DNA from 3 places in the Streptomyces sp. P9-A2 genome. Region 3 is predicted to be linked to each of the others. Evidence: riboswitches for the same ligand, from Rfam matches in the RefSeq annotation. Region 3 holds a riboswitch; each other region holds the start of a gene.
What was found. A riboswitch is a leader RNA that binds a small molecule or an ion and turns the genes downstream of it on or off. The one in region 3 is predicted to bind cyclic di-AMP.
Positions count from the first base shown of each region.

Region 1: another riboswitch for cyclic di-AMP. It lies ahead of V4Y04_RS33380 (M23 family metallopeptidase); the one in region 3 lies ahead of V4Y04_RS14730 (transglycosylase family protein).
Region 2: another riboswitch for cyclic di-AMP. It lies ahead of V4Y04_RS04390 (C40 family peptidase); the one in region 3 lies ahead of V4Y04_RS14730 (transglycosylase family protein).

Region 1 is NZ_JAZIFX010000001.1:7,396,665-7,398,857, reverse strand. It holds gene V4Y04_RS33380 (M23 family metallopeptidase) at 72-1,055, opposite strand; cyclic di-AMP (ydaO/yuaA leader) riboswitch at 1,058-1,222, opposite strand; gene V4Y04_RS33375 (tyrosine-protein phosphatase) at 1,728-2,193, shown strand, end outside.
Region 2 is NZ_JAZIFX010000001.1:977,813-980,005, forward strand. It holds gene V4Y04_RS04380 (ATP-dependent Clp protease proteolytic subunit) at 1-226, shown strand, start outside; gene V4Y04_RS04385 (hypothetical protein) at 234-542, shown strand; cyclic di-AMP (ydaO/yuaA leader) riboswitch at 875-1,088, shown strand; gene V4Y04_RS04390 (C40 family peptidase) at 1,092-1,565, shown strand; gene V4Y04_RS04395 (ATP-binding protein) at 1,753-2,193, opposite strand, start outside.
Region 3 is NZ_JAZIFX010000001.1:3,278,618-3,280,810, reverse strand. It holds gene V4Y04_RS14735 (transglycosylase family protein) at 1-760, shown strand, start outside; cyclic di-AMP (ydaO/yuaA leader) riboswitch at 1,079-1,247, shown strand; gene V4Y04_RS14730 (transglycosylase family protein) at 1,252-2,028, shown strand.

The DNA.
Region 1 (2,193 bases), 4.1 Mb from region 3:
CGACGCGCCGAAGGCCGGACCCGGGGATCGGGGGTCCGGCCTTCGGCGCGTCAGGCAGGTCGCCTCGGGGGTCAGCCTATGGAGACGCCCTTGCCGCGGAGGTAGGAGACCGGGTCCAGGTCCGAGCCGTAGTCCGGCGTGGCGCGGATCTCGAAGTGCAGGTGCGGGCCGGTCGAGTTGCCGGTGGAGCCCGAGAGGCCGACCTGCTGGCCGCCGCTCACGGCCTGGCCGGCCGAGACGGACAGCGAGGACAGGTGGGCGTACTGGGCGTAGTGGCCGTCGTTCAGCTTGACGACGACCTGGTTGCCGTACGAGCCGGCCCAGCCGGCGGAGACGACGGTGCCCGCGCCCACGGCCTTCAGGGAGGTGCCGGTCGGAACGGCGAAGTCGACACCGGTGTGGTAGCCGCTGGACCACATGCTGCCGGCCACCTTGTAGGCGGTGCCGAGGCCGCCGCCGGGCACCGGCGAGCTGTAGCCGGAGGCGGTCGCGGCCTGGGTCGCGGTCGTCGAGCCGGAGGAGGACTTCGGCGCGGACTGCTCGGAGGCCTCGCCGGCCGTCGACGGCTTCGACTGCTTCGACGCGGAGGACGGAGCCGAGGGAGCGGCCGGAGCGGACGAGGAGGGCGCCTCGGAAGAGGAGGACTTCTTCGGCGCGCCGGTCGCGGCGGCCTTGCCGTCGACCGAGAGCTTCAGACCGGGGTGGATGAGCGACGGGTCGTCGCCCACGGTCTCGCGGTTGTCCGAGTAGAGCTGCTTCCAGCCGCCGTCGACGTTCTCGGACTCGGCGATCTTCGCCAGGTAGTCGCCGCCCTTCACGATGTACGTGCGGGTGTCGCCGTTCCTGTCGCCGTCGGCCTTCACGCCGTCAGACGTCTTGCCGGCGACGGAATACGACTGGACGGCCTTTTCCGGGGCGGCCTGCGGAGTGGCGGCGTTCGCTCCGGTGGCACCGAGAAGCGGCATGGCGAGTGCGGCGCCACCGGTTCCGGCGACGGCGATGGAACGGGTGAGACGCGAAACGCTGGGACGACGGTGCTTACCCTTTGCGGGCATGACGAATTCCTCTCCGGCGCCTACGAGGTGAGCTGTCGGGTGCGGGCTGGAGATGCCCGGCCGCGTCGGAAACGCGACTTGACCCCAAGCCGTTCCGGAGACCGGAACAGGCAGTCGTACCTGTGGGTCCCCCGCTCCTGCCATACGCGGATCAGAGTGTGAAGGCTCCGGACAGCGGCAGGATTAGGCGTCCGTCCGGATCGATGGCGAACGTAGGCGACCGAGACGCAAAGGGACAAGCACGATCTTCCGAGCGAAGGCGTTGTTTCGTGATCCATTGACCTGAAACCCGTCACTCAGAGTCGCCCAGGATTTTCGACACCCCCCGAATTCCCTTGCGCGATAATGGAATTACGTGAGCATGGCGACAACACATCGTCACCTCTATGACGATGCTCACCACCCCATCACCATCTCCCCTCCTATCGGGGCGCATTATGGCGAAACTCCCCAAACGGACAGAACGTCCCAATAGGGAAAATATCGATGGTCCGGCCGGCGGGCCGCGGGTCCGGCACGGATCCGTCCACGCCGTCGACTCCACCGGTGCGGTCCCGTCTCCACTCCGACGGCCCCGTCACCAACTCATTGCCCCTGCCAGGCATGTCGTATCGTCGGGTGACACCCGCCGACGCCGCCGCGCCGGCGGCGCAGAGTGGGAGAGGGGCCCCCGTGACGCAGCAGATCCCGTCGACCGAACCCGAGCTCACCGGGGTGCGCAATTTCCGTGATGTGGGAGGCCTGCCGACCGTCGACGGCCGCCGGGTGCGGCACGGGGTACTGTTCCGCAGCGGCCATCTCGCGCACGCCACCGAGGAGGACGCCGCCTTCCTGTCCTCCCTGGGACTGCACACCGTCTTCGACTTCCGCAACGCGGCCGACCACAAGCTGGACGGGCAGGACATCGAACTGCCCGGCGTGCGCAATGTGAATCTGCCGCTGAGCGACCCGGCCGACGGCGCCGAGTTCTGGAGGATGGTCCGTGACGGGGACCTGGACCAGCTCCGCTCCGTCCTCGCCGGCGACAAGGGGGCGGAGCGGATGATCGCCTCGTACCGCGTGACGGTGAGGCAACGCACCGCCGAGCACTCCCGGGTACTGCTCTCGCTCGCCGAGGAGTGTGTGCCCGCGCTGATGC
Region 2 (2,193 bases), 2.3 Mb from region 3:
GGAGGGAAGCGCGAGCGACCTGGCCGTTCAGGCGGAGGAACTGTGGCGGATCCGGGACCGGATCGAGGACATGCTGGTCCGGCACACCCACCGCACCCCGGAACAGGTCCGGTCGGACGTCGAACGGGACACCGTCCTCGACGCGCGGGCGGCAGTGGAGTACGGCCTCGCCGACCGGATCCTGGCCGACCGCGAGAGCCCGCGCCCCACTCCCGGCGCGAGGTGAACCACCGATGCTGCCCCCCGAACTGCCGCCGCTGCCCGCGCTGACCCGCGCCGAGGCCGAGTTGATCGACTGTTATCTCGAGGCCGTCGACCTGCTCGGCCGGATCAACCCGGCCCGCGACGGCGACACCTATCGTGGGCTGCGCGCCGCACAGGCGCTGGTCGGTAAGGCCGTCGCACTGCGCGACGCGCTGACCCTGATGCACCGGCGCGGCGAGACCGAACTGCACGCCGCCACACTGACCCGGGCCCTGCGGGTGCTGGACGGCGACCGGCGCACGGCCCGGGTCACGCTGCCGCCGGGCTCCGACAGCTGACGCCTGTACCGGTCCGGCCGGGGACGGCGTCGGCGGCACGTCCGCACCGGAGTTGAAACGGACCAAAGGGGGTACCGCCAACCGGTGTATATGTCGACTCCTTTTCGGGCCGTCACAGTTGCGCACCACGCGTGGCCACTTACCGGAACAGGTCATTCCGATGCTGGTCCGGGACTCCTCGGCACTCCGGACGGCAGCCCGGACATGAGGCTGTCCACTCGAACGGATGAGTGGTGAGTAACAACACAAACCCCCGGTTCCATTGGGATTTCGGGCCGACGGTTGCCAAGATCGCTCACTGACGACAAGACCCCGCCGCCGCGGCGGGGCGATCCGGGCGGACGCCGAATCCTGCCGCCGCCCGGATGACCGGTCGACAGGAGTGGATCGGCAGGAGTGGAGGACCCGAGCAATACGGGCCGCCGGAACGGGAGTTCGATTCCCGCGCCGAGCAGCTCTTGGGGTGAAGCCGCACTCGTGCGGCCGGGCAACTTCGCCAGCCCGAATCCGACAGGTCATCCTTCACAGGCGGCTGACGAAGGGTTGCGCATGACCGCGCTCAATCGCGTCCCGTCTCTCATGGCCAGGGCCGGTACGGCCTCGGCCCTCACCCTCGCCGCCGTGGGCGGCTCGATCGTCCTCCCCGGCACCGCCTCGGAGGCGGCGGCCGCGACTCCGGCCGCCAAGGCCCTCAAGATCGCAGCGTCCAAGAAGGGCGCGCCCTACCGGTGGGGCGCCACCGGACCGAGCCGCTTCGACTGCTCCGGACTCACCCTCTACTCGTTCAAGAAGGCGGGCAAGCAGCTGCCCCGCACTGCGTCCCAGCAGTACAACAAGACCCGCCACATCTCCGCCTCGAACCGCAAGGCGGGGGACCTGGTCTTCTTCCACTCGGGCCAGAACGTGTACCACGTGGGCATCTACGCGGGCCAGGGCAAACTCTGGCACGCGCCCAAGACCGGGGACGTGGTACGCCTGCAGAAGATCTGGACCCGCAGCGTCTGGTACGGCCGGGTGAAGTGATCCGCGTGGGCGGCGGCACCCCTCTGCCGCCGCCCCGCCCAACGCGCCGAACGACGCCCGGGCAACACACCGGTGCGGCGGCTCGAGGATCTGCGTATCGCCCGAACGGGTGAGCAGGTCCTCTTTTCGCTTCTTCCACCTCCGCCCGCCCCTCTTCCCGCCCTCGCCCCGTTCCTGTCGCGACCCCCTACGGTTCCTGCTGTCCTGCCACTTCGACCGCCGTGGCCGGCTCGGCGGGAACGGCCCACGGGAGGACGACGGAGACGGTCTTCCCGCCCTCCCTGGTGGGGCGGACCCTCATCCTGCCGCCGCACTCCACGGCCAGCCAGCGGATGATGACCAGCCCTCGGCCGTTGTCCTGCTGGACCGCGGCGGGGAGCCGCTTGGGGAACCTCGGGTGGCTGTCGGTGACCCCGATGCACAGCTGGTCGTGCCGGTCGAGGACGAGGTCCACGGTGAACGTGGGTGACTGCCCCAGGGTGTGCTGCACGGCGTTGGTCGCGAGTTCGGACACGATCAGCCGGATGGTGTCGGACACTTCCGTGTCCTCCGGCATGCCCCACTCCGCCAGCGTGCCCACCACATGGGCGCGGGCCGCGGAGACCGAGGCGGGATCGCTCGGCAGAGT
Region 3 (2,193 bases):
GAGCCAGAACTCCGGCAACGGTTACTACGGCGGCCTGCAGTTGGCCCAGGAGGACTGGGAGAAGTACGGCGGCCTCGACTACGCGACCAGCGCCGACCAGGCCAGCCGCGGCCAGCAGATAGCGGTGGCCGAGAAGATCCTCGCCGACCAGGGTGTCGACGCGTGGAGGGCCTGCGGGCTGCTGGGGGGCCTGGGTCAGGACTCGCCCGTGCTCGACGTCGGCACCGGTACGCAGGACGACTCGTCGGACAAGTACGGTCCCGAAGGGTCCGACACTCCGTCGCCGTCCCAGTCCTCCGACTCCTCGTCGGACGCGAAGGACACCGCGGACGGCAAGGAGAAGGGGGAGGGCGCGGACGGATCGGCCGAACCCGACGCTTCTTCTTCCGCCTCCGCCTCCTCGTCTCCCTCGGCCTCGGGCAAGGGTAAGGAATCGGGCAAGTCGGGACAAAAGGGCGGCGCTTCGGGATCGGCCGACGGCGAGAGTTCCGGCAGCGGCCGTCACCGCGGCGCCAGCGCCGAGGAGGAGGCGCGTAAGGACCGTGAGGCCGGATCCTCCGGCCGGCACGCCTCGCGTGGCGGCCTCGGTTTCTCACGCGGTCTTGACGGCTCGTCCCCGTCGAGCGGCTCCGGCGCGAACTCCGGGAGCGACTCCTCGGCCGCCTCCGACTTCCTCGCCTTCGACGGAGAGGGCGAGGTCGTGGGCGCGGCCGTCCCGAACCTCATCCTTCCCAGTCAGGCGCTCGGGTTCGGGTCCTGATCGGGCAACGGCTGACATTCGGTCGGCAGTCGGGCGCGGGAGTCTCTCCCGACCGGGCGGCGGGCGGCGGGCGTGCGCCGGTCGCGCGGTGACGGGGCGGCAGGTGGGTCGGCGCGCGAAAAAGCGCGCCGGCAAAGCCAGTTGAGGGTCACGTTTCGCGATGAATGTCCGGTTTAAAGGCGATGAGAGATAGGTCTCAGAAGCCCTGATCGTCTTTGATAATCTGCCGATCCCGTGTCTACGGTCGTGACCGCTCGCCATCGCGGGCCCCGGCCGCCACCACGCCGAATCCTGCCAGTGGCGGTACGGGAACAGCCGTCGCGTCATGCGCCGTAGGCAGGAGCGGGGGACCCAAGGTAGGCGCCGGATCCGGTGGAGAAAGCCGGATGCGGCTTGGGGTGAAGTCGCGTCCCGGGAGGGACGCGGCCGGGCAACTCAACCGGCCCGAACCCGACAGCTCACCTCGTAGGCGTCGGTGAGGGGATCCAACCATGCTGTTTTCCGGCAAGGGCAAGCACCGTCGTCCGTCCAAGGCCACCCGTGTCATCGCCATCGCCGGCGTCACCGGTGCCGCCGTCGCCGCCCCGCTGATGGCGGCCGGCAATGCTTCCGCCGCAACCGCCTCCGAGTGGAACTCGGTCGCCCAGTGCGAGTCCGGCGGCAACTGGTCGATCAACACCGGCAACGGTTACTACGGCGGTCTGCAGTTCTCCGCCTCCACCTGGGCCGGCTACGGCGGCACGACGTACGCCGGCACCGCCGACCAGGCCAGCAAGGCCCAGCAGATCGAGATCGCCGAGAAGGTCCTCGCGGGCCAGGGCAAGGGTGCCTGGCCGGTCTGCGGCAAGGGCCTGTCCAACGCCGCCCACGGCGGTGGCGGTTCCGCCGAGGGCTCGGGCAACCAGGGCTCGGGCAACCAGAGCTCCGGCGGCCAGAACAGCGGCTCCTCGCAGGAGGCCCCGAAGCAGGAGGCTCCGAAGCGGGAGTCCCAGGAGCGGAGCACCGAGGCCGCTCCCGAGCGTTCCGCCGAGCAGAAGGCCTCCCGCTCCGACGAGCGTCCGGCCGCCAAGAAGACCGTCACCACCCCGACCGGCGAGAAGGTCGAGAAGGGCGACGGCGAGTACAAGGTCGCCAAGGGCGACACCCTCAGCTCGATCGCCTCGGAGCACGACGTCAAGGGCGGCTGGGACAAGCTGTTCAAGCTGAACGACGACATCGTCGAGGACGCCGACCTCATCTACCCGGGTCAGCAGCTGCACCTGAAGTAAGGCGCGGCCGCACGTCCGGCTCCTCCCCCACGGGGTCCTTGCCCCGCTCCGGCGCGTATCCCCCATACGCGCCGGAGCGGGGCTTCTCCGTGTTCGAGGCCGGATCCGGTCCGTACGCGGTGCCGGACCCGGCCTCCCGTCTCCCGGCCTCCCGCCCGTCTCCCG